4 regions of the Rhizobium sp. SJZ105 genome follow, and region 1 is predicted to be linked to each of the others. Evidence: riboswitches for the same ligand, from Rfam matches in the RefSeq annotation. Region 1 holds a riboswitch; each other region holds the start of a gene.
What was found. Region 1 has a riboswitch for cobalamin ahead of FB593_RS15330 (DUF1636 family protein). Riboswitches for the same ligand answer to the same signal wherever they lie in the genome.
Positions count from the first base shown of each region.

Region 2: another riboswitch for cobalamin. It lies ahead of FB593_RS05135 (CbtB domain-containing protein); the one in region 1 lies ahead of FB593_RS15330 (DUF1636 family protein).
Region 3: another riboswitch for cobalamin. It lies ahead of FB593_RS10365 (ABC transporter substrate-binding protein); the one in region 1 lies ahead of FB593_RS15330 (DUF1636 family protein).
Region 4: another riboswitch for cobalamin. It lies ahead of FB593_RS21600 (DUF1852 domain-containing protein); the one in region 1 lies ahead of FB593_RS15330 (DUF1636 family protein).

Region 1 covers NZ_VIUP01000004.1:83,073-90,856, forward strand. The annotation lists gene FB593_RS15305 (L-fuconate dehydratase) at 1-1,021, shown strand, start outside; gene cobD (threonine-phosphate decarboxylase CobD) at 1,003-2,049, opposite strand; gene cbiB (adenosylcobinamide-phosphate synthase CbiB) at 2,048-3,013, shown strand; gene FB593_RS15320 (cobyric acid synthase) at 3,000-4,457, opposite strand; gene cobO (cob(I)yrinic acid a,c-diamide adenosyltransferase) at 4,459-5,076, opposite strand; cobalamin riboswitch at 5,203-5,418, shown strand; gene FB593_RS15330 (DUF1636 family protein) at 5,573-5,959, shown strand; gene cobW (cobalamin biosynthesis protein CobW) at 5,956-6,993, shown strand; gene cobN (cobaltochelatase subunit CobN) at 6,999-7,784, shown strand, end outside.
Region 2 covers NZ_VIUP01000001.1:1,015,605-1,023,388, forward strand. The annotation lists gene FB593_RS05115 (GNAT family N-acetyltransferase) at 1-305, shown strand, start outside; gene FB593_RS05120 (type 1 glutamine amidotransferase family protein) at 327-893, shown strand; gene FB593_RS05125 (hypothetical protein) at 998-1,312, opposite strand; gene FB593_RS05130 (CbtA family protein) at 1,317-2,033, opposite strand; gene FB593_RS05135 (CbtB domain-containing protein) at 2,045-2,227, opposite strand; cobalamin riboswitch at 2,393-2,618, opposite strand; gene FB593_RS05140 (c-type cytochrome) at 2,710-3,630, opposite strand; gene FB593_RS05145 (c-type cytochrome) at 3,717-4,151, opposite strand; gene FB593_RS05150 (LysE family translocator) at 4,267-4,896, opposite strand; gene FB593_RS05155 (helix-turn-helix transcriptional regulator) at 5,030-5,755, shown strand; gene FB593_RS05160 (metallophosphoesterase) at 5,861-6,730, opposite strand; gene FB593_RS05165 (superoxide dismutase) at 6,863-7,465, opposite strand; gene FB593_RS05170 (hypothetical protein) at 7,686-7,784, shown strand, end outside.
Region 3 covers NZ_VIUP01000002.1:261,939-269,722, reverse strand. The annotation lists gene FB593_RS10395 (tartrate dehydrogenase) at 1-59, opposite strand, end outside; gene FB593_RS10390 (aldehyde dehydrogenase family protein) at 73-1,536, opposite strand; gene FB593_RS10385 (cupin domain-containing protein) at 1,844-2,200, opposite strand; gene FB593_RS10380 (2-hydroxyacid dehydrogenase) at 2,227-3,150, opposite strand; gene argE (acetylornithine deacetylase) at 3,175-4,299, opposite strand; gene FB593_RS10370 (GNAT family N-acetyltransferase) at 4,511-5,389, shown strand; cobalamin riboswitch at 5,429-5,665, shown strand; gene FB593_RS10365 (ABC transporter substrate-binding protein) at 5,830-6,861, shown strand; gene FB593_RS10360 (FecCD family ABC transporter permease) at 6,858-7,784, shown strand, end outside.
Region 4 covers NZ_VIUP01000009.1:72,915-80,698, reverse strand. The annotation lists gene FB593_RS21615 (peroxiredoxin) at 1-29, opposite strand, end outside; gene FB593_RS21605 (methionine synthase) at 693-1,721, opposite strand; gene FB593_RS21600 (DUF1852 domain-containing protein) at 1,746-2,723, opposite strand; cobalamin riboswitch at 2,826-3,039, opposite strand; gene FB593_RS21595 (hypothetical protein) at 3,261-4,541, opposite strand; gene FB593_RS21590 (glycosyltransferase family 2 protein) at 4,634-6,601, opposite strand; gene FB593_RS21585 (HlyD family secretion protein) at 6,740-7,784, opposite strand, start outside.

The DNA.
Region 1 (7,784 bases):
CAAATACTGGCGCCACCTGACTGGTGATAGCCAGCTGCGCTGGATCGGCCCGGACAAGGGCGCGATGCATCTCGCTACCGGCGCTGTCGTCAATGCTGTCTGGGATTTGCTGGCCAAAAAGGCGGGCAAACCCGTCTGGCAGCTTGTTGCCGACATGAGCCCGGAAGAAATCGCCGATATCGTCGATTACCGCTATCTGACTGACGTGCTGACGAAGGACGATGCGCTTGCGATCCTCAAAAAAGCCGAAAGCGGCAAAAAGGAACGTATCGAGACGCTGAAGAACGAAGGCTACGCCTGCTACACCACATCAGCCGGCTGGCTCGGTTATGACGACGCCAAGCTGCGCCGCCTTTGCCAGGAAGCGATCGATGCCGGTTTCAACCATGTAAAGATGAAGGTTGGCCGTGATCTCGAAGACGATATCCGCCGCCTCACCATCGCCCGCGAGGTGATCGGCCCCGACCGTTATCTGATGATCGACGCCAACCAGGTGTGGGAAGTGGATCAGGCGATTGAATGGGTCAAGCAACTTGCCTTCGCCAAGCCCTTCTTCATTGAAGAGCCGACCAGCCCGGACGATGTCGCCGGCCATCGCAAGATCCGTGCAGCCATCGGCTCCGTGAAGGTGGCAACCGGCGAAATGTGCCAGAACCGTATCATGTTCAAGCAGTTCATCGCCGAAGGTGCAATCGACGTCGTGCAGATCGACAGCTGCCGCATGGGTGGTCTTAACGAGGTGCTGGCGGTTTTGTTGATTGCTGCCAAATACAATTTGCCGGTCTGGCCGCATGCCGGTGGCGTCGGCCTTTGCGAATATGTGCAGCATCTGTCGATGATCGACTATCTCGTGGTTTCCGGCACCAAGGAAGGCCGCGTGATCGAATATGTCGACCATCTGCACGAGCATTTCATCGAACCCTGCGATATTCGCAATGCCGCGTACATGCCGCCAAAGCTGCCCGGTTTCTCCATTGAAATGAAGCCGGATTCGATTGCGACCTACACGTTCAAGGGATGATTGAAGGATAACAGCGCTTCCGTGAGGCGCTGCCACTCCGCTTCGCTGCCGGGAAGGCCGAAACGCATGTCGTTCGGCCTTTCATCAAAAATGCGCACCAGAATGCCGTGCCGGCCAAGGTGATCGAACAGTTCTTTGGCCCGGTGGTCCCGCACCAGGGTAAACAGGGGCGTACCGCCGGCAATCTTCAGGCCCACTTTTTCCAGCAATTCACTCATACGCTGTGCTTCTGCCGCAAGCCGGAGGCGCATGGCTGATTGCCATTCCCTATCCGCCAAAGCCTGCGTCGCGATATTGAGCGCCGGCCCGGATACTGCCCAGGGGCCAAGCCTTGCCTCCAGTTCCGCAGCGATGTCGGGATGCGCAAGCGCAAAACCGAGCCGGACCCCTGCCATGCCATAGAACTTGCCGAAGGATCGCAGTACCACCAGCGCGTCGCGCCCTGCGACATTTGCAAGACTTTCCGTATGTCCTGTCTCGATAAAGGCCTCGTCTACGACGAGCAGGCCGCCTTTGCGGCGCATCGCCTCGGCCAGCGACAACAAAGCTTCTCGATCCGTGATGCGACCATCGGGGTTGTTGGGATTGACCACCACCGCATAGTCGTACGCTGACAGATCACTGATATGGTCTACCTCGGTCACGGTCAGTCCGGCCATGCGCGCGGTTCGGGCATGTTCGGCATAAGCGGGGGAGAGCACGGCTCCGCTTTTCGCTCCGCGTTCGAGTGCCAGCTGAGCCAGCAATGGCATCAGCATCTGGGTGCCGGGGGACAGAGCCACATGCCCGGCTGATGGTGCGCCGAAAGAGGCGACGGCCAGCCTTTTCAATTCTTCGGCCGCGTCAGGCTCCGGCAGGCGGGCAAATGCGCTGGCGGGAACGGGAGAATGCGGGTAGGAGTGCGGATTGATCCCGGTCGACAGGTCGATCCACGGTTCCGGCGCTTCAGGAAACATCAGGCGCGCCTTGCCGAGATTGCCGCCGTGACGGATCGCAGCCTGCGCTTTTTCCGGTACCTTATCGCCCATGTTCTTCGCTCTCGCTTTTCTGTCGCTCTTGATCGAACGCCTGACTGGATATCCGGACTGGCTGTTCAAACGCATCGGTCATCCCGTCACCTGGATCGGTTCGCTTATCGCGCTGCTGGACAAAAAATGGAACCGGGAGAGTGCTTCATTTTCACAGCGCAAGGCGGCAGGCATCGTGGCGCTTTCCGTTTTTCTGGCGCTGACGGTGCTTGTTGCATGGTTAGTGCAATCTATTCTGCTTTTATTGCCCCTTGGTCTGTTGCTTGTTGCGGTGCTTGGGGCGTCACTTCCGGCCCAAAAAAGTCTGGAACAGCATGTGGAGGCCGTCGCCATTGCGCTGGAACGCGAGGGGATTGACGGTGGGCGCAAAGCTGTCTCCATGATCGTCGGGCGCGATCCGCAGGCGCTGGATGAGGCGGCAATCTGCCGGGCGGCGATTGAAAGCCTGGCTGAAAATTTCTCTGACGGCATTGTCGCCCCTTCCCTCTGGCTTGGTCTTCTGGGGCTGCCAGGCGGTGCGGGTTATAAGGCAATCAACACGGCCGACAGCATGATCGGTCATCGCTCGCCACGCCATGAGGCCTTTGGTTGGGCGTCGGCCCGGCTGGACGATCTGGTCAATTTGCCGGCATCGAGACTGAGCGGCGGTCTTTTCGTGGTCGCCGCGTTTTTCGTGAAGGGTGCATCACCGAAAGGGGCAATTGCCGCGATACGCCGCGATGCGCGGCATCACCGCTCTCCCAATGCCGGCTGGCCGGAGGCGGCATTGGCCGGGGCACTGGGCTTTGCGCTGGCCGGGCCGCGCTCCTATGGCGGGCAGATGATCGAGGCTCGTTTCATGGGCGAAGGCGGAAGAGCGACACTGGTTGCTGGCGATATTCGCACAGCGCTCAGGCTGGCGAGGATCGCAGACTTCTTGCTGATCGCGCTGTTCGGATTGCTGGCAATCCTTATCGCGCTATAGAAAGCAGTCTGTCGAGATCGAGGTGGTTCTCCATATGGGCCGCCAGGCGATCAAGAACGGCATCCACCTGCGCATCATAGTTCAATTCAGTGCCCTGCCCACCAAGCCGCTCAAGCCACGCCCCGCGTTGGCGGTCATCCGCAAACAGGCCGTGGATATAGGTGCCTAAGATGCGGCCATCGGGCGAAATTGCGCCATCGGCATGCCCGTCAATGGTCGAAAATGGCAGGTTGCACGCAGCACCCGTCGTCTCGCCAACATGCATTTCATAGCCGGATAATGGAATTCCGTCGAAACTCTGTCCCTGCACGGAAACGAGCCTCTTGTCGCCCGTCAAAACCGTCGTCACATCCAGCAGGCCCAACCCCTCGACCGTCATTGGTGGTCCTTCGATGCCGTCAGGGTCGGCAACGGTTTTTCCAAGCATCTGGTATCCGCCGCAGAGACCGAGAACATAACCGCCGCGGCGCACATGTGCCTTGATGTCGATGTCGAGGCCTGCATTTTTCAGCACGGCGAGATCAGCTATGGTGGATTTCGAACCGCAGAGCAGAACCAGCCGGCAATCGGCGGGAATGGTCTCGCCCTGCCGCACTCGGATCAGTTCCACATCCGGCTCCATGTCGAGCGGATCCAGATCGTCGAAATTGGAGATATGCGGCAGGATCGGCACGGCAATGCGGATTTTCGCGCCGGGCTTTTGTTGCGCCGGGCCGGTAAGCCCAAGGGCGTCCTCCGCTGGCAATTTCGCAGCATCGGAAAAATGCGGCAATAGCCCGATGGACGCCCAGCCGGTCTTTTCCGCGATCATCCGCATGCCGTCTGAAAACAGCGTAGGGTCACCGCGAAAGCGGTTCACGATGAAGCCCTCTATCATCGCGGCATCATCACGTTCGAGAACAGTTTTTGTGCCCACGAGGCTGGCGATGACCCCGCCCCGGTCGATATCGCCGATCAGGATCACGGGAGCATCTGCGGCGCGGGCAAAACCCATATTGGCGATGTCGTTAGCGCGGAGGTTGATTTCGGAAGCACTTCCCGCCCCTTCCACCAGCACCAGATCGGCCTGTTGTTTCAGGTGCTCGAAGCTCTCCAGCACACGCGGCATCAGCCCGGCTTTCATGTGCTGATAATCGGCAGCCTTGGCATTGCCGACAATTTTACCCTGTACGACGACCTGTGCGCCGGTTTCGCTCTGCGGCTTTAAAAGCACCGGGTTCATGTGAACCGACAGCGGAACGCCTGCTGCCCGCGCCTGCATCGCCTGCGCGCGACCGATCTCGCCGCCATCGGCAGTGACCGCCGCATTGTTCGACATGTTCTGCGGCTTGAACGGCATGACGGACAGGCCACGCCTGACGAAGGCGCGGGCAAGGCCAGCAACCATCAGCGATTTGCCGACATCCGAGCCGGTTCCCTGAAACATCAGCACACGTGCAGTCATGTCAGTATTCTATCCCGGCCTGCGCCTTTACGCCCGCCTTGAAGTGATGTTTGACGAGGGTCATTTCCGTCACCATGTCGGCAGCGTCGATCAACGGCTGTTTGGCGTTGCGGCCGGTAACGATGACATGCAGATCGGATCTACGGTTGGAAAGCGTTTCGACGACCTCTTCCAGCGGCAGGTAATCATAGCGGAGCGCAATGTTCAGTTCGTCGAGAACCAGCAATCCGATCGTTTCGTCGGCCATCAGTGCTTTCGCTTCCTCCCAGGCCTTTGTAGCTGCCGCGACATCGCGCTTCAGGTCCTGCGTGTCCCAGGTAAACCCCTCGCCCATGGTGCGGCATTCCACCCTGTCGCCGAACAAAGTCAGGGCCTGCTGTTCACCCGTCGACCATGCGCCCTTGATGAATTGCACGACGCCGACCCGCCGCCCGGTGCCGAGCATGCGCAAAGCAAGGCCGAAAGCGGCCGTGGATTTGCCTTTGCCAGGGCCGGTATTGATCATCAGCAGACCTTTTTCGATCGTCTTTTCCGCGACTTCGGCATCCTGAACCGTCTTGCGGTTGACCATTTTCTGCCGGTGGCGTTCGGCTTCGCTGTCGCTGATATCGCGTGTCATCGCGTTTTCCTTCTCGTCCAGCGGCGCGGGACCGTATGCCCCGCCATTCGGAGCGGCGACTATACTCAATTTGCCGCACCCGGCAATCGACAAGCCGGCAGCATTGACCGTCACGCCCGTTCAGCCTAAGGGTAAGGCACTGACGGTCTTTTCCCGGCAACGGGAAAAGCTAAGAGGGAACACGGTTCCACCCCATAACGGGTCATTCCGTGGCTGCCCCCGCAACTGTAAGCGGTAAGCCCGCACTATGAAGCCACTGGACCATAAAATTGGCCCGGGAAGGTGGTGCAGGGTGTTTTAAAGCCGCAAGCCAGGAGACCTGCCGTTTCAGGAAAAAACGTCTCCCGGGCGGGGTGCTCCGGTCAGCCGGTCGAATTGATTTGCAGCCGCGCTTTTCAGTGCGCTGTTTTCGACATCCGCACCCCGATGAGTTTAAAGGCGCGGAAAGCGGAACGGTTTGGATATTACCACAACATCTTCTTGTGCGGACGGGACAATGGAAGCCAACACAGCTTCTGGCGTGGTCGTTTTTGTCTGCCGAAGCTGTCGCGACGACACCGATCCCAATGCGGAGCCGCGCCCCGGCACCATCCTTGCGGAAGCTGCCATCGCAAAAGCGCGTGACTCCGGCATCGATGTTCGCTCCGTCAATTGCCTTGCCAATTGCAAACGCGGCCTCAGTGCCGTGCTGCGCGGTGCCGATGGCTGGTCCTATGTATTCGGCGGGCTGACGCCCAACGACGCGGAAGACCTGCTCACGGGCGCGCAAATGCTGGCCGCCTCCCCAGATGGCCTGATGCCCTGGCGCGGCCGCCCCGACACATTGAAGCGCGGCATGGTGGCGCGCATTCCCCCATTCGATTTTACCGAGGAGAGATCATGAGCACCCTTCTGGACCGCGTTCCCTGCACCATCGTCACTGGCTTTCTGGGGGCTGGAAAAACCACGCTGCTGCGCGGTCTCCTCGAAAAGCTTGATGGCAAGCGGCTTGCCATCATCGTCAACGAATTCGGTGATATCGGCATCGATGGGGATATCCTAAAGGGATGCGGCATTGAGAGCTGCCCGGAGGAAAACATCGTTGAGCTGGCCAATGGCTGCATCTGCTGCACGGTGGCGGATGATTTCCAGCCGGCCATCGAGCAGATTCTGAGCCGCCAGCCGAAGGTGGAGCATATCCTCATCGAGACCTCCGGCCTTGCCCTGCCCAAGCCGCTTGTGCAGGCATTTCAATGGCCGGCCATCAAGAGCCGCGTGACGGTTGACGCTGTTGTGGCTGTTGTGGATGGCGCTGCCCTTTCCGAGGGTCAGGTGGCGCATGACATGGAAGCCCTTGCCGCCCAGCGCGCAAATGACGAAGCCCTAGATCACGACGATCCGGTCGAAGAGGTTTTTGAGGACCAGATCGCCTGTGCCGATCTTATCGTGCTGACCAAGGCGGATCTGCTCGATAGCGCCGGTCTGGAAAAGGCGAAGGCTCATATTCTCGAGCATTTGCCGCGGGCCGCAAAGATCGTCGTCGCCTCGAATGGCGTCATCGATCCGGCCGTGCTGATCGGCCTCGGTCTTGCGGTTGAAGAGGATATCGAAAACCGCCGCACCCATCACGATGGTGAACTCGACCACGAACATGACGATTTCGACAGCTTCGTCATCGACCTGCCGGCCGTGACCGATCCGGAAGCGCTGGCGGCTCGTATCGCCGAGACGGCGGCTGCGGAAAATGTTCTGCGCATCAAAGGTTTCGTCGAAGTATCCACCAAGCCGATGCGCCTGCAGGTGCAGGCAGTCGGTAGCCGCGTCAACCATTATTATGACCGTCCCTGGGCGGCCGGTGAAGAGCGCCGCAGCCGCCTCGTCGTCATAGGCGAAAAGGGCCTCAACCGCGAAAAGATCGAACAGATGCTGGCCGCCTGATAGAAATGCACATTCTCGCCACCACATCTTCGTCTCTGGACGACCTGATCGAGCCGGTTGATCTCAACCAGCCGCGATCGGATGTGGTGATGCTGTCTTTTTCGGCAAGCGATCTTGCCGGGCTGGAACAGGCATGGCGGCAGGCAGAGGGCGCGCTTCCGTCCCTGTCCGCCGCCAACCTCTCCGAGCTTCGGCATCCGATGTCGGTCGATCTGTGGATCGAAAAGACGGCCGAACATGCCCGTGTCATCCTTATCCGGATTCTCGGCGGCGCGGAACGCTGGCGCTATGGCGTCGATCAGCTCAGCACGATGGCGCGGCGACGTGGCATAAAACTTATGCTCCTGCCGGGTGAATGCAGTGAGAGAGACGAAAAGCTCGAAGCAGCCTCGACTGTTGATCGCCAGACGTTGGCGTCCGTCCTCGCCTTCTTCCGCGAGGGTGGGCGGGAAAATATGGACCGGCTTGCCATTGGTCTTGCTGCCCTTGTAAGTGGTGGCGCATGGCCAGATATCGAGGCTCAACCGCTGCCGAAAGCCGGCTTTTACCGGCCGGGTAAAGGCGTCGTGGATCAGGCGGAAGCCTGCGCCGGTTTTCCCGCCGGTGCAGCTGTCCTTCCCATTCTCTTTTACCGCTCCATGCTTCTTGCGGCCGATGCGGCGCCCGTGGATGCGCTTTTTAACGCGCTCTCTCAGCGCGGTTTTGCGCCATTGCCGATTTTCGTCAGCGGCCTCAAGGATGGGGAGGCGATCCGCTTTCTCGAAACCGTACTGCCCGAACTCCAGCCCGCC
Region 2 (7,784 bases), on a different contig from region 1:
ATGGGCTGGTGGCGGAAGCCGACGGCGCATTGATCGGTTACGCCCTGATGCTGCCGCTCTACAGGGCGCAGGAAGGCCGCCGCGGGCTTGAGCTGCACCATCTTTTCGTGCGTGACGGTCACCGCGGACATGGCACCGGCCAGCACCTGGTTTCCCGCGCCCGCGATATCGCCAAGCGCCTCGGTTGCGACTATCTTTCCGTCAGCGCCACGACCGGCAATGTCGCCGCGCATCGTTTCTACGAAAGCATGGATTTCGCGCCGCGCCCGGTCACTGGCATGCGCTACATGCAGTCTATCGCCTGATTGCAACCTTCGGAGACGGCCATGACACGGATTGCCATTGCGCTTGCGCAGGATTTTGCGGACTGGGAACCGGCGCTGCTTGCCGCCGCCGCGCGCGGCTATCTCGGCGTCGAGATCGTTTACGCAACCCCGGACGGCCGGCCCGTGGTTTCAATGGGCGGGCTCAACGTTACGCCCGACACATCATACGACGCGCTTGATCCTGCTAACATCGATGCGCTCGTCATTCCCGGCGGCCTCAGCTGGGAAAAGGGAACGGCTGCCGATCTTGGCGGGTTGGTACAGCGGTTTCGCGAGAAGGGCCGGCTGGTTGCCGGCATCTGCGCGGCTGCCAGCGCGCTTGCAGGCACGGGCGCCCTTGATGACGTCACCCATACCGGAAATTCGCTCGCCTCTCACAAGGCCTATCCGTCCTATCGCGGCGAAGCGCTCTATCGCGACCAGCCAAAGGCGGTCAGCGATGGCGGCATCGTAACCGCAGCCGGCAGTGCACCCGTCAGTTTCGCAGTGGAAATTCTGAAACACCTCGGCCTCTTTGGTCCGGAAGCCGAGGCGGAACTTCAGGTTTTTGCGGCGGAACACCGGTGAAGCTCACCTTGGTGTCGAGAGTTTTGCGGATCCTCCCACCCTCATTCCTGTGCTTGTCACAGGAATGAGGTGGTGTGGAAGTTAAGCCGTGAGACCATCACAAATCACCCCTGATCAAGCACCCGGCAGACACGGGGCGCGACATCCCCGCACTCCCCCGCAATCGCACGGCGGATATCGCGGCTGTTGAGATGCAGACTGCGACCGGCCGGCAAAGCCGAGCGTTTTATCTTGGCAAGGGCTGCGACCGTAAAGGCAGCCTCATTCTCATGAAAATAGGCGAGCGCCGCTTCCCGTTCCGGGCTGACGCCGAGGACTGCCTTGAAGGCAAGGCGATGCACGGCGCAGAAAGCGCCGTGACAGGGAACGGCAAAACGCAGCGCGTCGAGTTCCTCACTCCATTCGGCTGCGTCCTGCATGGTTTCAAGCTTGCTGGAAGCGCTTCAGGAAAAACGCGCTCAATGTTCCGAGCAAGGCCCAGAAGACAAAGCTGGTCACGGTGGCGGCAACGATGAACTGTCGTTCCAGCGGCAGCGGTGCCAGCGCATGTTGACCTTCCGGCGGCAGGGGCGCGCCCACCACATGTGGTGCAACGATCAACACCAGTGCGAGCACGATTGCCCAGGGTTCGCGGCGGAATGCGATCAGCGCAATGCCGCCTGCGGTCGCCGCCACCGTCGAAAGCCACCAGATTTGACGCGCCTCAAGCGCGGCCGCCGGGCTGCCCGGCAGTTCCGGCGGCAGGCCGATCATCGGCGCAAGCATGACGGCGGCAAAACCGGCCACACCCCACAAAAGGCCTTCGCGCCAGCCGGCATTGGTGCCGCGCAGCGAGATGAGGCCGGTCAGCACCAGCGCATAACCGATGGCGGTCAGCACGTTGGCGGCGACCGTATAGGCGGTGCGCTCGAAGCCGTCGGCCGGAGACCAGGCTTCCTCATTATGCTCGTGCGCGGGAACGGCAGCGCCGGTCGTGGCCGGAGCATCATGGCTGTGGGGCGCTTCGCCACCGGCATTTTCATAGGTTTCCGCCTTCAGGATCAGCGGCGTGGTGCCGAAAGCCTGCATGGCCGAAACGGCGAAGCCGCCAACGATGCCGACGAGGACGGCGGTAAAAACGATATTGCGAAAGAACGACATGCTTTTCCCCCTCAATGGCAAGGGAAAGCATTGGCATGACGTGTGTCATGCGCGGCGTTGTGAACGGCTTCCACATGCGAAAAGCCGACAAAACCGACGACGAACAGGCCAAGCACGATCGCCGTCAGCGATTGCGCGAAGCTGCCCGTTTTTGCTGAAACGGCGGCATTTGCCGTATTCTGGTTGATGGACATGGTGACCCCTCTTACGGCGCGACCCCGCGCCTTTAGACGCGGCGGAACGGCAAACGCCGTGCAGCCGCATGCGATACACTTCACCACGGGGATACGAGACTGACACAGGGCGGCACGTTCAAGCGCCACCACCCTGAAATTCCGCTCTTCCGGACACCCCGCCGGCATGGACATTTCCGTGATGGCAGGTCTCCTGGCTTACGGGTCAAAACCTGAAACACCTTCCCGGCATTGCCCTCGCCCATATCCGGCGAGATGCGTACCAGTGGCATTTCGTTTCAGGCTCTCCGCTCACAGTTGCGGGGGCAGCCACGAATGAGGATGTCTCCCTATCGTGTTCCCTTTTCACCTTCCGGAACGCCCGGAAGGAACCATCACAGGATCGTTATCCGATGGGTGTGGGTGGGAGTCAATGGCAGGCCGGCGTGAGAATCGCGCGCCGTGGCTGGATGCCGGATCAAGTCCGGCATGACGGCGAAGGGCTACCGTGCCGGGATGGCCTTCAGATAGGCGGCGATCGCATTGCGGTCTTCGGCCGTCAGATGCGCCATGTTCTGCTGCACCTTGACCATGGAGCCGCCGACGCTGTCGAATTCCGGGGTGAAGCCGGTTTCCAGATAGTTGGCAATATCGGCCGCCTCCCAGCTTCCGACGCTCTGCGAGCCGGGGGTAATATCGGGAATGCGGCCCTCGCCTTCGGGATTTGGACCACCGGCCAGCCATTTGCCATCGAGAAAACCGCCAAGTGCATTGCGCGGCGTGTGACATTCGCCGCAATGGCCCGGGCCTTCCACCAGATATTGGCCGCGCAGCAATTCGGCATTGGCATCGGCAAGCTCGACGCGGGGTGGCGCGGATGTATCGAAATAGAGGAATTTCCAACCGCCCAATGCCATGCGCATGTTGAAGGGGAACGGCAGTTCATGATCCGGCGCGTCATTCTGGCTGGCGGGCAGAACCCGCAAATAACCGAAGAGGTCGTTGATGTCCTTCTGCGTCATGCGGGCATAGGAGGCGTATGGGAAGGACGGGTAGAGATGTTCGCCGTTCTTGCCGACGCCGCGCGTCATCGCATCTCCGAATTCCGAAAGCGTCCAGCCGCCAATACCATGCTGCGGATCGGAGGAAATATTGGGCACATGGAAGGTGCCGAAGGGGCTTTTCAACGCTTGCCCGCCCGAAAGCGTCAAAAGCGCATCGCCCTTGGCATCTGGTGCCGCATGGCAACTTGCGCAGCCACCCGCCCAGAACAGCGTTTCGCCATTGGCAAGGTCCGGCTCGCCAAGGCTCACCCAGTGGCTGGGTGCCTGACGCACAGGCGCGGTGACCCAGGCGAAAATGCCGAAACCGGCAATGGCCGCCACCGCGATCCCGCCCGCGAGCTTCGTCCAAATGGAGGCCATGACCCCTCTCCCCATTATCACCTGATGAGATCAGGCATCATTCCCGCTGAAAAAAACGCCGCCGGGAAGCGGCGTTCTTAGTAGGATCACTTCTTCAGACGGTAGGTCTGGTGGCACGCACCACAATCGGCACCGAGGGTCTGCATGGCGGCGGTGACGCCTGCCTGATCGGCGGGAAGGCTGGCGAGGACCTTGTCCGCATCGGCACCGAGCTTGGCGGCCTTGGACTTGAAGTCATCGAAATTTTCCCAGATCGCGGGTGCCGCAGCACTGCCGGTCTCGCTGCCCGGGGGAAACTGGTCAGGGAAAGCCTTGGCGTTGGTGCTGATGGTCGTCACGGCAGCCTTCACGGCTTCGGCGTCATAAGGCTTCTGGCCCTTGGAGATGGCAGCAAGCGCCCCCATGGAGCCGCCGATCTGCTTCATCATGCCTTCACGTTTTTCGACTTCGCCGGCAGCGTAGACCGCTCCGGCGCAAAGACAGCCGAAAAGCATGGCCGCCGCGATGGTTTTCAGTTTCATACACTCTCTCCTTGATTCCGGCAGATGCCGAACGCGCGATAACGGCGCGAGGATGCCCTTTCCGCATGGCGAAAAGAAGTCACATTGCAGTGAATTTCCCCAAGAAAACAGAAGTCTAGGAGAGTGCTTCCCAAAGCGTAACCAGGGCTGCGGCAATCAGCATGAAACCGGCGGCGCGGCCGATGAAAATCGTCGCGGCAGGCGAGGAAACGAGCCATGCCCGGCTTTTATCCGCCGTCAGCGCCAGAGCGCCATAGACCGTGAACTGCGTGATGGCCACCATCGCGCCCATTACCAGCCCCTGCATCCAGATTGGACCATAGTCGGGTTTGAGGAATTGCGGATAGATCGCCATCATGAAGAGATAGGCTTTCGGATTGGAAAGGCAGGTGAGCACGGCCCGCCAGAACGCCTTTCTGACAGAGGCGCTCGCCTGCGCCTCATCGCCATTGACGGTGATGGCGCTGCGCATCAGGCCGACGCCGATCCAGACCATGTAAGCGGCGCCGGCGACCAGCAGCGGCAGGAACAGCGACGGCATCCAGGCGGCAAGCATGCCGACGCCCAACGCACCGTAAAGTGAATGCACCATGCCGCCGGCGCTCATGCCGCTTGCGGCGGAAAGCCCGGTTCTTTTGCCACCCGTCAACGCACTTGCCAGCACGAACAGCATATCCATGCCCGGCAGGATGATGATGCCGAACAGGACCAGAAAGAAAAGCCAGAGATTTTCGGCGTAACTCATGTCAGTATCTCCCAAAACAGTTTGCGACACATTCGGGAAAACTCATGTTTCTCAATGTGTTTTGCTGCTTATAGGAAAATCCAACTGACAGCGTTGTGTCAGTTGCGTTGGGAAACCACCGGGAAAAACGGCAATGCGCAAGGCATCGAGACTGTTCGAGATCATCCAGATCCTGCGGGTGGCGCGCAGGCCGATCACCGCGCAGACCATTGCCGAGGCACTGGAGGTCACGGTGCGCTCGGTCTATCGCGATATTTCGGCCCTTCAGACCATGCGCGTACCGATCGAAGGCGAACGCGGCGTCGGTTACATCCTGCGTCCCGGCTTCAACCTGCCGCCGCTGATGTTCTCCATCGAGGAGACGGAGGCGATCGTGCTTGCGCTCGCCATGGTCGCGCGCACGGGCGATACCGAATTGCGGCAGGCGGCCAAAAAGGTCAGCGACAAGATTGCCGCATCCCTGCCCGAACCCCTGTCGAAAACCCTGTCGGCCAATGCCCTGCACGCCTGGGGCAGCATCGCGCCCTCACCCGCCGGCGTCGATCTTGCCATGGTCAGGCGGGCGGTGCGCGACGAGGAGCGGTTGGACATAACCTATGGCGATGAAACCGGCGTGGAGACCCGGCGACAGATCCGGCCCATCGCCACGATCTATTATTCGGAGACGACCAATATCGTCGCCTGGTGCGAACTCAGGCAAGCGATCCGCAATTTCCGCTCCGACCGCGTTCTGACCTGCAAGACAACCGGCAGCTTTTTCAAGATGGAAGGCGAAAGGTTGCGGCAATTGTGGATGAGCGGCTGGCAGAGCAATCAGCTGAGGACTTCGGAACGAACGACGAATCAAGCCGGCGCGTAAAGCAACTGATTTAGCGCGTCTTTCAACCTTCGTTGTGTGTCGGTGCCCCCCGTCTCAACCGCCATTCCTGTGACAGTAATGACGGTTGAGAGGGTGGTGCTGACTTCAAAGCACGGCAGCGTTATGCTGCAAGTGCTCCAGCACCCTATCGTCTTCCCGCCCGAAACCGCGGATGACGATTCGGTCGGCAAACACATCGGCAATGGCGAAGGTGTTCTGGTCGGGCGTATCCACCATGCCCTTGAAGTTGACGAAGTGAGTGTTGCCCTGCACCCCGTAATTGCCCTCATGATTATGGCCGCTGAACCATGCGACGACCGAAGGATGTACATCCAGAAGATCGAGGATGCGGGGCGCGTCCCACATATTATGGGCGTTGTCCGGATAGACCGGATAGTGGCAGAGAATGACCACTTGTTCACCCGCCGCATCCGCCTTTTGCAGAACGGTCCGCAGCCATTCGAACTGTTCGTCGCTGAGCGACGCATTCCAGTCCTGCGCATTGATCGCACCCACCTCTTGCAGGCGCTTCAGACGCTCTTGCGCCAGCGTGCGGCGCGGATCGCCGGGCGGCGGGGCAAACAGGCTGACCTCGTTGCCGTCAAGCACCACGAAACGTATCTCACCGATGGTGAAATCGTGCCAGGGCGACGCCATGCCGAGGCGGGCATGAATGGCGGACAGGTGTTCGGCGGCAACGGCGAAATCGTGATTTCCCGGCAGCATCACCGAAGGATGGCGAAGCTGCTCGTAGACGCCAAGGATCGCATCGAAATTTTCAAAACCGCGATCGATGATATCGCCCAGCGTTACCACGAAGGCCAGTTCCTCGCGATTGAAGGCGTCGATCGCTTCGCCAAGCTTTTTCGGGCTTTCGGCATAATACCGGCCCATATCCGGGCGGGGTTCGGCATCGGCATATTGGGGATCGGCAACAATGCCGAATGAGAAGAGCGGTGTGGTTTTTTCAGTCATGATGCGCCGCGATAAACCGGGCGGATGACAGGCTTGTGACAAATGGGAGCGACACGCTGGATTGTCGACCTCAAAAGCAGAACACCCGGCCTTTGGGGGGCCGGGTGCTCAGAAAATTACAATCCGCAAAACTTACTTGGAAGCGGCTTCGTAACGCTCCAGGACGTAGTCCCAGTTGATGAGGTTGTCGACGAAGGCTTCGAGGTACTTCGGACGCAGGTTGCGGTAGTCGATGTAGTAGGAGTGTTCCCATACGTCGACGCCGAGGATCGGTTCTGCGCCATGAACCAGCGGGTTTTCGCCGTTCGGGGTCTTGGAGATTTCGAGCTTGCCGTTCTTGACGGAAACCCATGCCCAGCCGGAGCCGAACTGCGTGGTGCCGGCAGCGATGAAATCAGCCTTGAACTTGTCGTAACCGCCGAGATCGGAGGCGAATGCCTGTTCCAGCTTGCCCGGCAGCTTGTTGCCGCCGCCGTCCTTCTTCAGCCACTTCCAGAAATGGACGTGGTTGTAATGCTGGGCAGCATTGTTGAAGAGACCAGCATTGGTGCCAAAGGACTTCTTCACGACTTCCTCAAGCGAAAGGTCGGAAAGACCGGCTTCCGCCGCCAGCTTGTTGCCGTTGTCGACATATGCCTTGTGGTGCTTGTCGTGATGGAACTCGAGCGTCTCGCGCGACATGTATGGTGCAAGCGCGTCGTAGTCGTAGGGGAGTTCAGGAAGTTCGAAGGCCATGGTTTTTACTCCTTTTTGCAGCGGGTTACCGCTCCTAGAAACCGTGTGAGCGGACCATAGGAGCGAACCTCTGTTTGGGCAACCTGTGAAATATCAAAATGTTCCGACAAAAGAGAAAATTCCTCTCAAGCCAGCCGCCACCACATTTGTTTCACAACCCTGGCGTACTGTTTTCCACCCTATCGGTTCGCTTTTGATGAAATTGCAGGAAGGAAATTCCATGACCCGCCCCATGATCCATAGCGCGCTGCTTCTCGCCGCCTTCTCCTCGCTGGCGCTTCCGGCCGTCGCATCGTCTGACGATGCCTGGAAGGAATTC
Region 3 (7,784 bases), on a different contig from region 1:
TCAGTCACGCTTTTGCCGATGCCGTCTCCGGGAATGAGTGCGATGCGATGCGTTTTCAAGATGCTTCCCCTGTTACAGTCCGATCAGGACGCTTTTGCTCTTGCGGTTGGCGAGATAGGCCTCCCGTCCGAGATCCTTGCCGATGCCGGAGCGTTTGTAACCGCCGGTCGGCAGGATATGGTCGCGGGAGCGGCCATAACGATTGACCCAGATCGTTCCTGCCTGGATGGCGCGAGACAGGCGCATGACGCGCGAGATATCGCGGCTGAAAAGACCCGCGGCAAGACCGTAGGTCGGATGATCGGCGAGCGCCAGCGCCTCTTCTTCCGTCTTGAAGGTTTGCAGGGTCAGCACCGGCCCGAATATCTCCTCTGTGACAGCAGGGGAGGTCTGGTCGACATTTGCGATCAAGGTCGGCTGGTAGAAATAACCCGGACCGTCCATGATCGCGCCGCCCGTCAGGCATTCGCCGCCATGCGCGACAGCCGCCTGCACGATGCCGTCAATGCGCTGGCGCTGCACTTCGGAGATGATCGGCGAATACTGTGTTGCTTCGTCCCAGGTCGGGCCGGGCTTAACTGTCTTCATGCGAGCGATGATTGCGGCGGAAAGCGCCTCTGCGACACTCTCTTCAACGATGATGCGCGAGCCGGCAACGCAGGCCTGCCCGGCATTGGACAGAATATTGCCGGCGATCGCGGCGGCGGCTTTTTCGATATCGGCGTCTGCAAAAACCAGCTGCGGACTTTTGCCGCCCAGTTCCAGCGTCATGGGCTTGACGCCGGTACGCGCGATATTTGCCATGATGGCCGAACCTGCTGCCGTCGATCCGGTGAAGCTGACCTTGGAAATTTCGGGATGGCCGGTGATGGCATTGCCTGTCACTGGCCCGTCACCCAGCACGATGTTGATGAGCCCGGCGGGCAGCCCTGCCTTGATGGCCAGTTGCGCCATGAAAATGCTGGAGAAGGGCGTCATTTCCGATGGTTTCAGCACCACGGCATTGCCGGCTGCGAGTGCCGGGCCAAGCTTCCAGCCCGCCATGGACACCGGAAAATTCCAGGGCGTAATGGCGCCCACGACGCCATAGGGCTCGGTCATGATCATGCCGACGCTTGTATCGTCGGTCGGCACGAGATCACCGCCCTCCTTGTCTGCAAATTCGGCAAAGAAGCGGATCTGTTCGGCAGTGACGGCGATATCGCCGGCAATCAGGTGGCCCACGGGCCGGGTTGAGGAGAGCGCCTCGATTTTCGCCAGCGTCTCGGCTTCCTGCTCGATCAGGTCTGCCCAGCGTTGCAGCACCCTGGTGCGCTCGCGCGGGCGCACGCCGCCCCAGTTACTGCTCTTCAGTGCGGCTTTGGCGGTTTGCACCGCCTCATCGACAAGTGCCGCATCCGCCTTCGGGCAACCGGCATATTCGATACCGTCCGAAGGACGATGCATGTCAATGCCGTTTTTAGCCGGGATCAGCCGGTCGCCGATGAAATGGCCGATCGGCAGGGACAGGCTGTCTGGATCGAAGCTGAGCGTCATGGATGATCCTCTGTGGATATGCGCCAAAGCTACTCCCTGATGGCAAGCAGCATCGACCGACTGCGGCGGGGGCGGTGAACGAAAATCCTGTTTTGCTGGTGGCCCACAGCGCAATCTTCGGCGGGCATGAAGACCGCGCCGAAAACCTTGCGACGGGTCCGATCGAGGGCCGTAAATCCGGTCGAAAGGCATCCGGGCAGGATACCCATGTAAACCATGGCTGGCATCCACCTGCGGATTGCCAGCCATCGCTTTTCTCAAAAATGCCTCTCCATCAGCCGGGATGCCAGGCATGCTGTTCGGCAAATCATCCGTTCACGGTCACATAGATCTTGCGCACGGTTTCGATTGTCTTCCAGACGCCAACGAAACCGGGCTTCATGACGAAGCTGTCGCCCGCCGTGTAACGCAGCGGCGCGCCGCCCTCCGGTGTGATCTCGATAACGCCTTCGAGAATGTGGCAGAACTCGAATGTCTCGCCTTTGATCGAGCGGCTTTCGCCGGGGGTCGCTTCCCAGATGCCGGTATGCACGGTGCCATCACGGGCTTCATCTAGCGGCCAGGTTTTGAACGACGGGTCGCCGGCGATGAGGCGTTCGGGCAGGGCCTTGGAGGCTTTCGGTTCAAAGGTGGGATTGGTGTCGATGGTCTTGAGGAGAGACATGGGTGTCCTTTCTTGGAACGGTAGGATCAATATCCGCGGCTACGGTCAACGAGGCCGAGCGGTTCGAGACCGGATTCGTATCGTTTGATATTTTCGACGACGGTGCGGGCAGCGGAATGGGGCTGGGTGACGCTGGCAATATGCGGCGTCAGGAGAATTTTCGGATGGGTCCAGAAGCGGTGGTGTTTGGGCAGGGGCTCCGGATCGGTAACGTCAATCACCGCACCTGAAAGCCTATCGCTGTTGAGTGCATCGAGCAAAGCGTCATGATCGAGCTGTTTGCCGCGCCCGGCGTGAACCAGAGCAGCCCCTTCGGGAAGCATCCCCAGACGCTCGGCGTTCAGAAGCCCCGTGGTCTCGTCGGTGAGAGGCAGCAGGCAGACGAGAATATCGCTGGTGGAGAGAATGGATTTGAGGCCGTCGTCGCCATGATGGCAGGTGACGCCATCAATCTGACGCTGTGAGCGGCTCCAGCCGGAAAGCGGAAAGCCGAAAGGTTTCAGCCGCTCCAGCGCAGCAACGCCCAGCATGCCGAGGCCGAGAACGCCCACCCGGCACTCTTCCGCCTGACGCTGGGGCAGGGCATTCCACAGTTGCTGGCGCTGCTGGTTTAAATAGACCGGCAGGTTGCGGTGAAGGGTAAGTACGCCGAGGCAGATATATTCCTGCATCATGCGGATGATGCCCTCATCCACCATGCGTACGACCTTTACCGTCTCAGGGATCGCCTGGATGTGAAACTGGTCGACACCCGCGCCGATCGAAAACAGGACTTCGAGATTGCGATACCGGGCAATGTCCTGTGGTACCGTCCAGGTGATGAGGTAACGGACTGCGTCGGGATCGACGGTTGATGCATCCATCGAAAACGGCAGATCAGGCAGTGCTGCAGCTAGAGCCTGCCGGAAAATCTCGCCGCGCTTGGCGTCGGAATTGAAGAGAAAAGTCATCTGAAATCTATGCTTCCCGAAGGTTCAAGCCGTACAGCGGCTTGCGAGTGTTTCCAGCATCGACTGGCAGGCCGAAATTTCGCCCGTCGTTATGAACTCGTCCGGCTTGTGGGCGCGGCCGATATCCCCTGGTCCGCAGATGATGGCGTCGATGCCCGCCGCTTGGAACAGCCCCGCCTCCGTGCCGTAGCTGACGGCGGCGAGACAGGGGGTGCCGGTCAATTCCTCCAGAAGCAGAACAAGCGGAGCATTGGCTGCAAGCGAAAGCGCCGGATAATCGCTCATAGGCGTCCATTCGATATCGACACCCTTTGCTGCAAGAGCCTCGACGCTTGCGCGAACCGGCCCGAGCAGTTCAAGCGGCGATGTGCCGGAAATCGCCCGCGCTTCCAGCTCGATGGCCGAGAAATCGGGGATGATGTTGATCGCCTGGCCGCCCTTCATCGTGCCGATCTGCAGCGAGGAGTAGGGTGGCTCGAAAGTCGCTTCAAAGGGGCCTTTCGTCAGCTCATGTGCCGTCTCTACGGCCTTTGCCATGATACCGGTCATCAGGTGAATGGCATTCACCCCCTGATCAGGCCGGGACGAATGGCCGGAACGGCCACGGATGGTAATGCGAGCTGCTGCTTTGCCCTTGTGTGCACGAACCGCCCGCAAATTGCTGGGCTCGCCGATGATTGCGCCCGCCGGTGCGGCGCAAAGTTCAGGCAATCTGGCGAGAAGATGCGGAACGCCACGGCAACCCGCCTCCTCGTCATAGGAAAAGGCGATATGCACGGGACGTTTCAGCGCCATGCGCGAAAATGCAGGCGCCGCGGCGAGAACCGTAGCCAGAAAACCCTTCATGTCGGTGGTTCCGCGCCCGTAGAGACGATCATTTTCCGCCCGTAGCGTAAAGGGATCGGAAGACCATTCCGGCTCGCTGGCGGGCACGACATCCATATGGCCGGACAAAACATATCCGGCGCGATCGGCCGGGCCGAAGGTGGCGAAGAGGTTGGCGCGGTCGCCCTCCGGTCCCGCAAGCAGCGATACTTTCGCGCCGTGGCTTTCAAGATAATCGGCGATCCAGCCGGCAATATCGCCATTGGCGGTTCCAACGACCGACGGGAAACCGACGAGACGCTCAAGGATTTCGATTGCGTTCAATGGTCGTCTCCGCTGACCGGATTGTCATCCCGAAAGCTTAGAATGGACTGCGACGTTTATCTGCTGAAATGCGAATGATTTCGGTAGATTGTTGTGACCTTCCAGTGCTTTCAGAAAATTCGTGCTGGCGTAACCGGCTACCGTCGGATGTCGTGGGCTAGGCCGGGACCGGATGAAGGTTCTGAGCCGTAGGGGATGAGGGCCGTTGGTTATGGACCTGCTCAAAGTCGATAGTTTCGAGCTGCGGACCGTGGATATCGCGGACGTGGATGCCGATCATCTGCATGCACTCTCCATGGCCGTCGGATGGCGATATCACGCGAATGAATGGTGTTTTCTGCGGCAATGCGGCGTGGGTCTCGCTGCGCTCGATGAGATCGACCGTGTTGTCGCAACCGCGATGCTCTTTCCCTATGATCAGGGGTTTGCGACGCTCGGCATGGTCATTGTTTCGCCCCGTTTGCAGGGGCAGGGCGTAGCACCATGGCTGGTGCAGAAACTTGTCGCGAAATTTCCCACTGTCTCCCTGCGGTTGAACGCGACGGGAGCGTCGCGGCGGTTGTTTTCAAGGTTGGGTTTTGCCGGTGATACGGAAAAAGTATATCTGTTCCGGGGAAGGGCGAATTGCCTTTTCGAGATACCGCCGCCCGGCAGAAAACAACGAATAGAGCCGTTATCCGCAGGTCATCTGACTGATGTGGTGGAACTAGACCGGGCGGCTTTTGGCGTTTCGCGCCGGAACGTTTTGCAGCGACTTTTGACGCAGAATGCGGGTTACGGTGTGTTTGAGGCGGACCGTCTTACCGCTTTTGCGCTGCGCCGTGCGGCGGGGCGGGGCCACATTATCGGTCCGGTCGTTGCGGGTGCGGACATGGATGCGATTGCACTCGTAAGGCGGCATTTTACCGATCTTGACGATGAGCTGGTGCGTCTCGACACCATCAGCGACAACAATCTCTTTATTGATTTTATTGCGCAATCCGGCTTGGTGGTGATTGAAACCCTTACCACCATGTCCAAAGACGCACCTCAACCGGCGCCCTCCGGCGCTACAAAAATTTTCGCGTTGGCGGGTCCGTCTTTGTGCTGAGCTGCAGCACTATCGCAATTGACGCCCCGGCGCTTGCCCCTTATGTCAGAAAGCGACGGTTCCTGAAGCCGAAGGGCAAAGGGATTAATAGGGAACATGGTGCGGGTGATTTCTATCGCCCAATGCCGTGGCTGCCCCCGCAACTGTAAGCGGATTGCCGCTCATCCTCGTGACGCCTGAAAAGCGTCATGCCACTGCACCCTTCAAGGTGCGGGAAGGCAGATGAACGGCGCATATTCGTGAGCCAGGAGACCTGCCGTCATAATATTGACCATCGTTACGGGCGGGGATGCCCGGAAGAGGAGCTGATTATGACCTTTCCGTCCGCGGAAACGTATTTAGAGTCCCGTTCTCCATCTCCACACTTGTTGTCGCTCTGTCACTACGCGTTTTGACGCGCGGCCTGCGGATCACGCCACTTTATTTAGACTGGAGAACATATGTTTCATTTCAAACGCCTGCCGGTTTCCGCCGGTCTTCTGGCTGTCGCATTAGCGGCCTTGCCCGCCGGTGCCGCTCAGGCTGCCGAAACCGCCTATCCGCTGACGATCAATAGCTGCGGCCACGAAATCACCTTCAAGCAGGCGCCCGCCCGCACAGTATCGGTCGGCCAGAGCACGACCGAGGTTCTCTATCTGCTCGGCGTGGCCGACAAGGTGGTAGGCACGGCGCTGTGGATCGGCCCGGTTCTGAAGGGTTACGAAGACGCCAATGCCAAGGTGGAGCGGCTTGCCGACAATGATCCGAGCTTCGAGGCGGTGGTTGGCAAGAGGCCGGACCTCGTGACGACGCAGTTCCAGTGGCAGATCGGTCCCGAAGGCGTTGTCGGAACACCGGAGCAATTCGCCGAACTCGGTATTCCCGTTTATACCTCCCCTGCCGATTGCATGGGCAAGGACAATTCCGGCGGCGGCGACGGCGTGCGCAAGTCCGTTTTCACCATGGACCTGATCTACCAGGAGGTCCGCGACCTTGCGAAAATTTTCAACGTGCAGGATCGCGGCGAGGAAGTCGTTGCCGACCTGAAAAAGCGTGAGGAAGCCGCCCGCGCCAAGATCGCTTCGGCGAATGGCAAGATTTCAGCAGTCTTCTGGTTCTCCAGCGCCGAGCTGGATATCGATCCTTACGTGGCGGGCCGCAATGGTGCGCCGGGTTACATCATGTCCGCGCTCGGACTGAAGAACGTTATCGAAAGCGATGAGGAATGGCCGACTGTTGGCTGGGAAACCATCGCCAAGGCCAATCCGTCCGTGATCGTTGCCGGCAAGATGGACCGCCGGCGTTTCCCCGCCGATGACGTCGCCGTCAAGCTCAAGTTCCTTGCTACCGATCCGGTTGCCAGCATCATGCCCGCCGTCAAGGCGGCCCATGTCTTCGAAATGGACGCGCAGGCGATGAACCCGACCATCCGCACGATCGAAGGCATTGAAACGCTGGCCGAGGCGATTTCCACAGCCGGTCTCGCCAAGTGAACGGTCTTTCCGTCAATCTTGGCAGGGCGGGTCTGGCTTTTGCCGCACTCGCCCTGCTGCTCGTCGCGCTGATGGCCGGTGCGGCCATCGGCGAGACTGCCATTCCGTTCGACGTGGTGGCAAAGACCATTGCCAATCGTGTCTTCCATGCGGGTTATCCGCTGGAGCCGCTGGATGAGGGCATCGTCTGGAGTTACCGCCTCAGCCGCGCCGTTGTTGCCGCGTGCTGTGGCGCCTCGCTGGCGCTGGCCGGTGCGGTGCTTCAATCACTTCTGCGCAACCCGCTCGCCGATCCCTATATCCTCGGTATTTCCGCAGGCGCCTCAACCGGGGCCGTGGCCGTGGCGCTTCTGGGCTTCGGAGCGGGGTTCCTGACGATGCCGGCCGGCGCCCTGATCGGGGCTTTTGTGGCTTTTTCGCTTGTCAGCCTTCTGGCGGTGCGGGCAGGGCACGGCAACAGCGCCATCATCCTGGCGGGGGTCGCCGGTTCGCAACTGTTCAACGCCATGACGTCGTTCATCGTCACCAAATCCGCCAATGCCGAACAGGCGCGCGGCATCATGTTCTGGCTGCTGGGCAATCTTTCGGGCGTGCGCTGGCCGGATGTCTGGCTGGCTTTGCCGGTCAGTATTGCGGGTCTTGGGGTGTGCCTCTGGTACGCACGCGCGCTTGATGCTTTCGCTTTCGGCGGTCAGGCAGCAGCTTCGCTCGGTATTCCAGTGCGCCGGGTCTATGCGGTGCTGATCTCGGTTTCGGCGGTCATGACGGCAGTCATGGTGTCGCTGGTCGGTTCCATCGGCTTCGTCGGTCTCGTCATCCCGCATGCGGCGCGCATCTTCGTTGGCGTTCGCCACGGCATGTTGCTGCCGGTGACGGCGCTGACCGGTGCAATTTTCATGATCATCGCAGATATCCTCTCGCGC
Region 4 (7,784 bases), on a different contig from region 1:
AATTGCTCATCCCCGCCGGGTTCAATCATTGCCACCTCGTTGCTCTTCCTGTCTGTCGACGTTGCGACGTTAGCCGATTTTCATACTACCGCAATGTCATGTGCGCAGGTGCAAAGCTGCCGTCGCGATTCGCGCCTTCAGCCTCGATGGAATACGAACGCCACACCTTCATTCGATTTGACAAAGTCACTGATTGGCAAGTCTCTGGCCGATAGTATCGTTTTGGAATTTTCGCTGAAGCGATGTTCTGGGGCAACGGCTTCTTTGTCTTGGGATCGCTGCTACCGGGTGGCCACCACTGTCCCCATTTCCACAAGGCAATTGCTGCTCTCGGCAAATACGTCCTGCTGACTGAGACCCACTTTTTTTGGCGATCTTAGCGGCCGTCGTGCTCCCGAGATTTTCGGCGTCTGGGAAGTTGTTCTGTTTGGTAAAAGTCACGAAGACGTCGGTGGCGTTGTAATAAATGTCTTCCAACCGAGACGTTTGGCGCAGACACTCATCAGAAACAGGGCCGATTTTTAGAGAACAGGCCGTCTTGGCAGCTTTGCGCCAAGAGGCGGACATCCGTCGAAGCTGTCAGGATGATCCGCGCCGTGACCTTATAGCCATTCGTAAGTCTCCCAGCGTTTGTCGCGATGGGCGCGGTGGCGGCGAACGGCTGCCATCCGCAGGTTCAGACTATCAAAAAACTAAACAGTGAGCTCTCTTCGGACGATCTCAGCTCCTGCGCTCAAGGAATTCAGCTTGTCTCTTGCCACACGACGAGACAGGGGGGCCATGCCGCAATTGGTGCAGGGGCAAAGTTTATCTGCGTCGACAAACTTAAGCGCCTTGCGCAGCGTTGCAGCGACTTCCTCCGGGGTTTCGATGGTATTGCTTGCCACATCGATGGCCCCGACCATGACTTTCTTACCTCGAACAAGTTCCAGAAGATCCATTGGGACATGAGAATTGTGGCATTCGAGGGAGATCATACCGATGCCGGATTTCTGCAGCTTGGGGAGAGTTTCCTCATACTGCCGCCATTCTGACCCGAGTGTCTTTTTCCAATCCGTATTGGCCTTTATGCCGTAACCGTAGCAGATATGGACGGCGGTCTCGCACTTCAGCCCTTCAATTGCCTTGTCCAAAGTGGCAACACCCCAGTCATTCACATCGTCAAAGAAAACGTTGAAGGCAGGTTCGTCGAACTGGATGATATCGACGCCGGCAGCCTCCAATTCCTTTGCTTCCTCGTTGAGTATCCCGGCAAATTCCCAGGCAAGCTTTTCACGGCTCTTATAATGGCCGTCAAAGAGAGTATCGATCATCGTCATCGGACCCGGCAAAGCCCATTTGATGGGTTGTTTGGTCTGCTGGCGCAAAAACTTGGCGTCTTCGACGAACACGGACTTCTGGCGAGACACGGCGCCGACGACTGTCGGGACACTCGCATCGTAGCGATCGCGAATTCTGACTGTCTCGCGTTTTGCAAAATCGACCCCGTCGAGGTGCTCGATGAAAGTCGTGACGAAATGTTGGCGTGTTTGCTCGCCATCACTGACGATGTCGATGCCGGCCTGTTGCTGATCGTCGAGTGAAAGGCGCAGGGCATCTCTCTTGCCTTCCAGTAATTCCTCGCCCTCCAGCTTCCAGGGCGACCACAGTTTTTCGGGCTGCGCAAGCCAGGAGGGTTTCGGCAGGCTGCCAGCGGTCGATGTGGGGAGAAGTTTCTTCACGATGGGACCTCTTCTAAGTGATGCTCAGGCGGGGCGGTGAGCAAACAATTGCTCAAGGACGGCGCGGTATGGCTTGATGAAGTGTTTTTCGGTGAACTTACCCTGATCCACCGCCAAGCGATTTCGTTCGTCGCGATCGTAAATGACCCGGGTCAGCGAATAGTCCTGGTGCTTCAGGTTGGGCTGGTAAAATGTCCCGGCTGCTGCGTTCGCATTGTAGATTTCGGGGCGATAAATTCTCTGAAACGTTTCCATCGTGCTGATGACGCCGATTAGCTCAATATTGGAGTAGTCGCCCAGCAAGTCCCCAACAAAGTAGAAGGCCAACGGCGCAACGCTGCCTGCTGGCATGAAGTAGCGAACCTGCAATCCCATTTTCCCGAAATACTGGTCGGTGGACGAGAACCCATTCTGCCGGTATTCGACGCCCATGACGGGGTGATGATTTTCGGTCCGGTAATAGGTCTTGCTGGTCGAGGCGCTGATGCAAATGACCGGCGGCTTGCGAAAGTACGAGCGGTAGGCATCCGACCGCAGAAAAGACTTGAACAGGTTTCCATGCAGGTCGCCGAAGTCGGCCGGAATGCTGAAGGCAGGAACGCTCTTGTTATGCTCCGGCAGCACAATGCTGAAGTCGTAGTCTCGCACATAGGAGGAGAAGTTATTCCCCACAATGCCGTCGATACGTTCACTGGTTTTGTGATCGATGATCGTCGTCTTCAGTATCTCGATGAGGGGAAATTTTTCACCTGCGACATCGAAGCTCATGTCGACCGAAATGATCTCCAACTCTACCGAGTATCGGTCCGATTTGGGATTATCCCAGTGCGCGAGGGCGTTGAAGCGGCTGTCGATCATGCGCATGACATTGCGCAGGTTTTCCTGCCGCTTTTCGCCCCTTGCCAGATTGGCGAAATTGGTGGTGATGCGCGTATTTTCTGAAGGACGATAGTCCTCATCGAAGGGTACGCTCGTGATCGTAAAAATGCAGGTCTGAGACATGTTGTGCCCCTATAAAGTTGGGGGCATGGGTCTGCGGACGCATAGCAAGAGAGGCCGCGACAATGCAGCCTTTGCTACGGCACACTGGGACACCCCGCCCGTGGACGTTATTTCACCAAAGGCAGGTCTCCTGGCTCACGGATCATCACTTCCGTCCGTCTTCCCGGGGTAAACCAGTGACATATTGGACTTCAGCTCGCCGCTTACAGTTGCGGGGGCAGCGTCGGCTTTGCCGCATGACACGGAGCACCGACTTCCCTCTTAGCCCCGGCACGTTGCGTGCAACGACTGGGGAACCTTAGGCGTGACGACCATATTGTAAGCCACGTCATCGGTCAACATCATATAACGATATCTTTATGTCTTTAAGTTTGCATTTCCATCGCCGGTTCCGACCGAACAGATTGCATTCGGCGCGGCAGTCAACGTTGCGGTTTTACGCTTTTCGCCGCTTTCAGCAGCGTCATGCGTCCCAGTTTTCAATCTCCGGCGCAACGGCCTGGAGCAATATCCTTCTGCTGCCGCCGAGACGAACGATTATCCCTCACAAAGACGAATACAACCGCTTTTTCTAAGAAAAGGGTTCCAGCCTTTCGCTGCAAGGATTGCCCAGGCAGTGGCCCCGACATGCGGCAACCTGAAATATTTGAAGTCGGCAAAGGTCGAGGTCGGCCCGATCATCAGCCCGGTCGTCAGTTCGTCCCCGACTGTCGCGTAGATCAGGTTATCGGGAGATATTTGTGCGGCAATGGTGGCAAGCAGCGCCTCGGCCCGGTCGGCATCGCCGACCTGCTGAAACGCCAGCGCGGCCTGGGCCGTACCTTCCAGCCACACACCATCCCGATCGTCGTTAAAATCAAAACCTCCCGCAACCGCATAATGCCGATCAACCCAATGCAGAACACGTCCACTGCGGCCCCGAAACTCTGGCACGGCGAGAATGGGCCAGAGTTCGGAATCTATTCCGGACTGGCTCGAGTTGGGTGTGTCGCTTCCGGGTAGGCTGCCGACGTAAAACCGTCCCTGCTGCTCATTCCACATCGCATCAAGAAATTTGCGTGTATTATCCCGCATCGCCTGCCAGGCGCGCGCTCCCTCAATTTCGGCGAGCCAACCCGCAACGGCATATACATCGAGATTATGTTCCGTCGATTTCCACTCGAGTTTTGCCGGTGCAGGCTCATGACCGAATGTGCCACCTGTGTAGCCGATATCGCGGACGCCCGCCGTATGCGCATCGATCCAGCGCATGAGTTTGGTCGCTGCCTGCACATAGGACGGATTGCTTAATCGTTCACTGGCAGTGAGAAGCGCAAGTGCCGCCCAGGCCAGGTTGCCCGTTGCGCTGCCGACCTGATAGTCATCCTCGACCCACGTCTTGCTGGCCTCACTCCAGAAACCGGGCAAAAGCATAGCATCATTTTCGTTCGCAACGGGGCCGGAACGGTAGGCGTTGCGCAGGCGGCCATCGCTGTAATAGCGATCGTTGTTGACGGCGAGCAGCAGCGCATCGGCAACCCTTTTTGCCTCGGTATCGTTGCCACAGGAAAAAAGGGCAATCGTCGCCAGGGCATTGTCATAGGTGAAACCCGCATTTGAAAGAGCGGGATCAAGCGCTTTGCCGCCGGGTGCAGGTTCAAAGCTCCGAAATACGAAGGGGGTGGTGGATTTGTCCATCTTCCCAACGAGACCCGCACACAAGCTAACAGCAAGGCGGTCGCGAACTGATCCGGAACCGGTGCGCCCATCGCCACCAGCGACCACTCCTGTTGTGAAGCAGGTCATGAGAACTGTCGCGACGATCGATTTGACAGACATGAGTTTTCCGTTTGGTAGGCGCTTTTCCAAACAAGCCCGCCTCTAGCTTGCAGTTTACGTCGAGCACGGTCCCGGGTTTGGCGCGAATTGTCTTAGCTGAAGGCCCTTGCGAGTAACATCTGCATGGACTTCAAGAGGTCGCCCTGTTCCGCGACATTTTCGGGCGCATTGCGGAAAAGCAGCCTCAAGATTGCACGATGCTGGTCGGCAGTGGGGGTGAGAGTGAATTTGCCGGGCGTTTGCGACACCTTCGTTGCATCGATCTGCACCCAGCCCACATCGGGCACGTACAGGGACTCTGCCTCGGCGTAAGACCGGTTGAAATCCGCCAGGGTCGCGGTTTCGGTCGAAAGCGCCACGATCCGTACCGCCTTCACCTCGCTTGCGCACTGCAAACGGCCTTCGAGATCCACGCCGATCGGCTCTTCCTTGTCGACACGTGGTAATTCAATGCAGCAGATGAGGCTGGTGAAGGCAATCACCATAGCGACCGCCGACCAGATGAGGTTGAGACAATCTCGCGCCGAAAATTCTACAGGGGCGTCCCATGCGTAAACGGCGAGCAGAACTGAAACCGCGGAGGTGACGGTGACGATTGCGAAAAATAGCGCTGTAGGCCCATGAATGCGCACCTGTGACCGGTCACCACCTTTCTCCGTGACTTTAAAGGGACGTCCGAAGGGTTTGCGCATAGCCTGAAACAAGGTGATGGTGATGGGAACAGCGGTCAGCGCATGCGTCACTTCGGTGAACAGCGGTAGGGTGCGTTTTCCCGATATCCAGGTGGAGTAGGCCCAAAACAAAGCCAGTGACGACAGTCCAAATTTCATGAACATCAGCTCGTCGGCCTGGAGGGCGGAAACGCCTGTCAGCCAGTAGATCGATGGTGCCAGCAACAGGCAGAGAATGAAAGGCTTCGACAGCCAGCAAAACAGCCCGTGCAGATAATGCAGCCTTTGTGTCAGCGTGAACTTGCCACGCCACAATGGTCCCGTCCGCAGAAGGCCGATCTGAATGGTGCCCAGGCACCACCGCGTGCGTTGCGTGATATATTCTGGCAGGCCCTCAGCCGATAGACCGACACTGAGTTTTTCGTTGAGCCAGCGTGTGACGTAACCTCGCTCCATCAGGCGGTAGGTCAGCAGCATATCTTCGGAAAGTGCATCATGCGGAAACCCGCCGAGCTCGTTGACCGCCGCACGCCGCACGACAAAACTCGTCCCGACGCAGAAAGCGCAACCGACCGCGTCCTTGGCCGGCTGGAATACATCAAAGAATACACGTTGATCATCGACGAAGGAATTGCGGATGCCGAGGTTGTGCTGGATTGGGTCGCAATTAAAGTAAAATTGCGGTGTCTGCACAACCGCTACCTTGGGATCGGCGAAAAGACCGGTTACGCGACGAAGGAAGTTGGCCTGTGGCGCGAAGTCCGCATCCAGTACCATGATGAAATCGGAAACCTGTGGCAGCGCATTGGTGTGTTCAAGTGCATTGTTCAGATTTCCCGCCTTGGCATGTCTATTGTCCGGGCGCGTCACATAATTGACGCCGACCGTTTCGCAATAGTCCCGTACTTCCGGCCTGCGCGTGTCGTCGCAGACAAAAACACGCAGCTGCGGATATTGCATGGCCTGGGCCGCGATAACCGACTTCTCAAGGACGTTCAAAGGTTCGTTGTAGGTGCAGATAAAGACGTCAACGAGTGGCGCATCGGGATTAGTTGCAATCGCGGCTTCCCCTCTATCAGCCAGAAAAGACCAGTCCGTCCGCCTCGTCAGGATCAGGATCGAGCCGATGGCGTAAAGAACGGAGATCAGCTCGAAGGTGAAATAAATGTAGTTCCAGGCAGTCTCCAGAGAAAGCTCGAAGGGTGGCAGCGTATCGGTGGCGCGCCAAAATATGTAAAGGCCAAGAGACAGCAGCATAATCGCACTGAAGGCCAACCGGTCCAGGACCCTGCGCGGGTCGGCCAGTATGGTAAACAGGATCGCGCAAAGGGCGATGACAAGATTGACGTAGAGTACCGACTGAACATCGCCATCAGGGCTGAAATACATCGACTTATCCTCATGGTTGGTCGGGCGCGCGGCACGCCGCGCGTGAATGAGGTTGCTTCGAGTGTCTTAAACAGGTGGTGGGTCGCCCTGCGGGTTTGCATCGCACTCCCGCAGGGGCCCGTCCAATCCATGCGGGTGTCAGGATTGGGTGCGCGGTGCCTTTCCGGTGGCATCCGTATTGCCGAAAGGGTGCTGGGTGATGATCTCGGGCTGATGTGCCCGGCCAGGCACGTCCGGCCGCTGTTGTGGCCACTCGATACCAGTGTGTGCGGATAGCGTATCACGCGACGTTTCGATCAGTGCCCATGCGGCCTGCCTGACATCCGGCAATTCGCTGACGGAGGTCTTTGCAAACTGGAACAGGCTGGCTGATGCTTCATGCACATAGTTCCGGGTTTTGCCGAGCCACTCGCGCGGCAGGCTCACACTCACCCATGTGCCGACCGAACAGGCGCCGTTCTCGGTCAATTTTTCCTGTGCCCTGCTGTCCATGCGAATATAGGCGTAGAGCTCTCGCCGCTCTGTTGGTGGAAAGGGCACGGCATAATCGAGGTCGACACGTTCGGTAGTACGTGGCACCAGGCGCTCCACCACCCCATCGGATTCTTCCGCCCAGGCATCGGAACTCACCTTCACCCGAGAACCGACGGAAAGCGCCTGTGCCTGACGCTCTGAAAAAATCGCCACGACGAAAGCGTTGCGGCAGTCAAGCGCCTCCGCCAGCGTGTCGCCTGCAACCACTTCACGGCCGGTCGCAGCCACGGGCTTGTAGAGCGTCGTGCCCGGTGGAATGGAAAGATCGGCGCGGGTCAGTCTTTCAATACGTGCGCTCTCCGCCGATGCCAGCGTTTCGAGCTCGCTTTTGCGCGTCTGCATGGTGGTCATCTGCATCCGGATCTGCAGCAGATCTGCGGACCGTGTGCGAATTTCCTGCTGAAGATTTTGCAGCGATTGCAAATCGGAGCCGATATAGATGCCTTGACGCGCGAAGTTCATTTCCTTGGTAAGTTTGTCAACGGCGACTCTGGCAGCTTGCAGCTTTGTATCTTCAAGTTGTATCGTGTCCGCTATATCCTCTCCAATTCCAGAATACATCCCCTTCGCCATCAGCTTCTGTTTTCGCGTGGCTTCCGCTTTTGCAATTCGGGTCGAATAGGTCACCATCTGCAAGGCTGCATTGGCT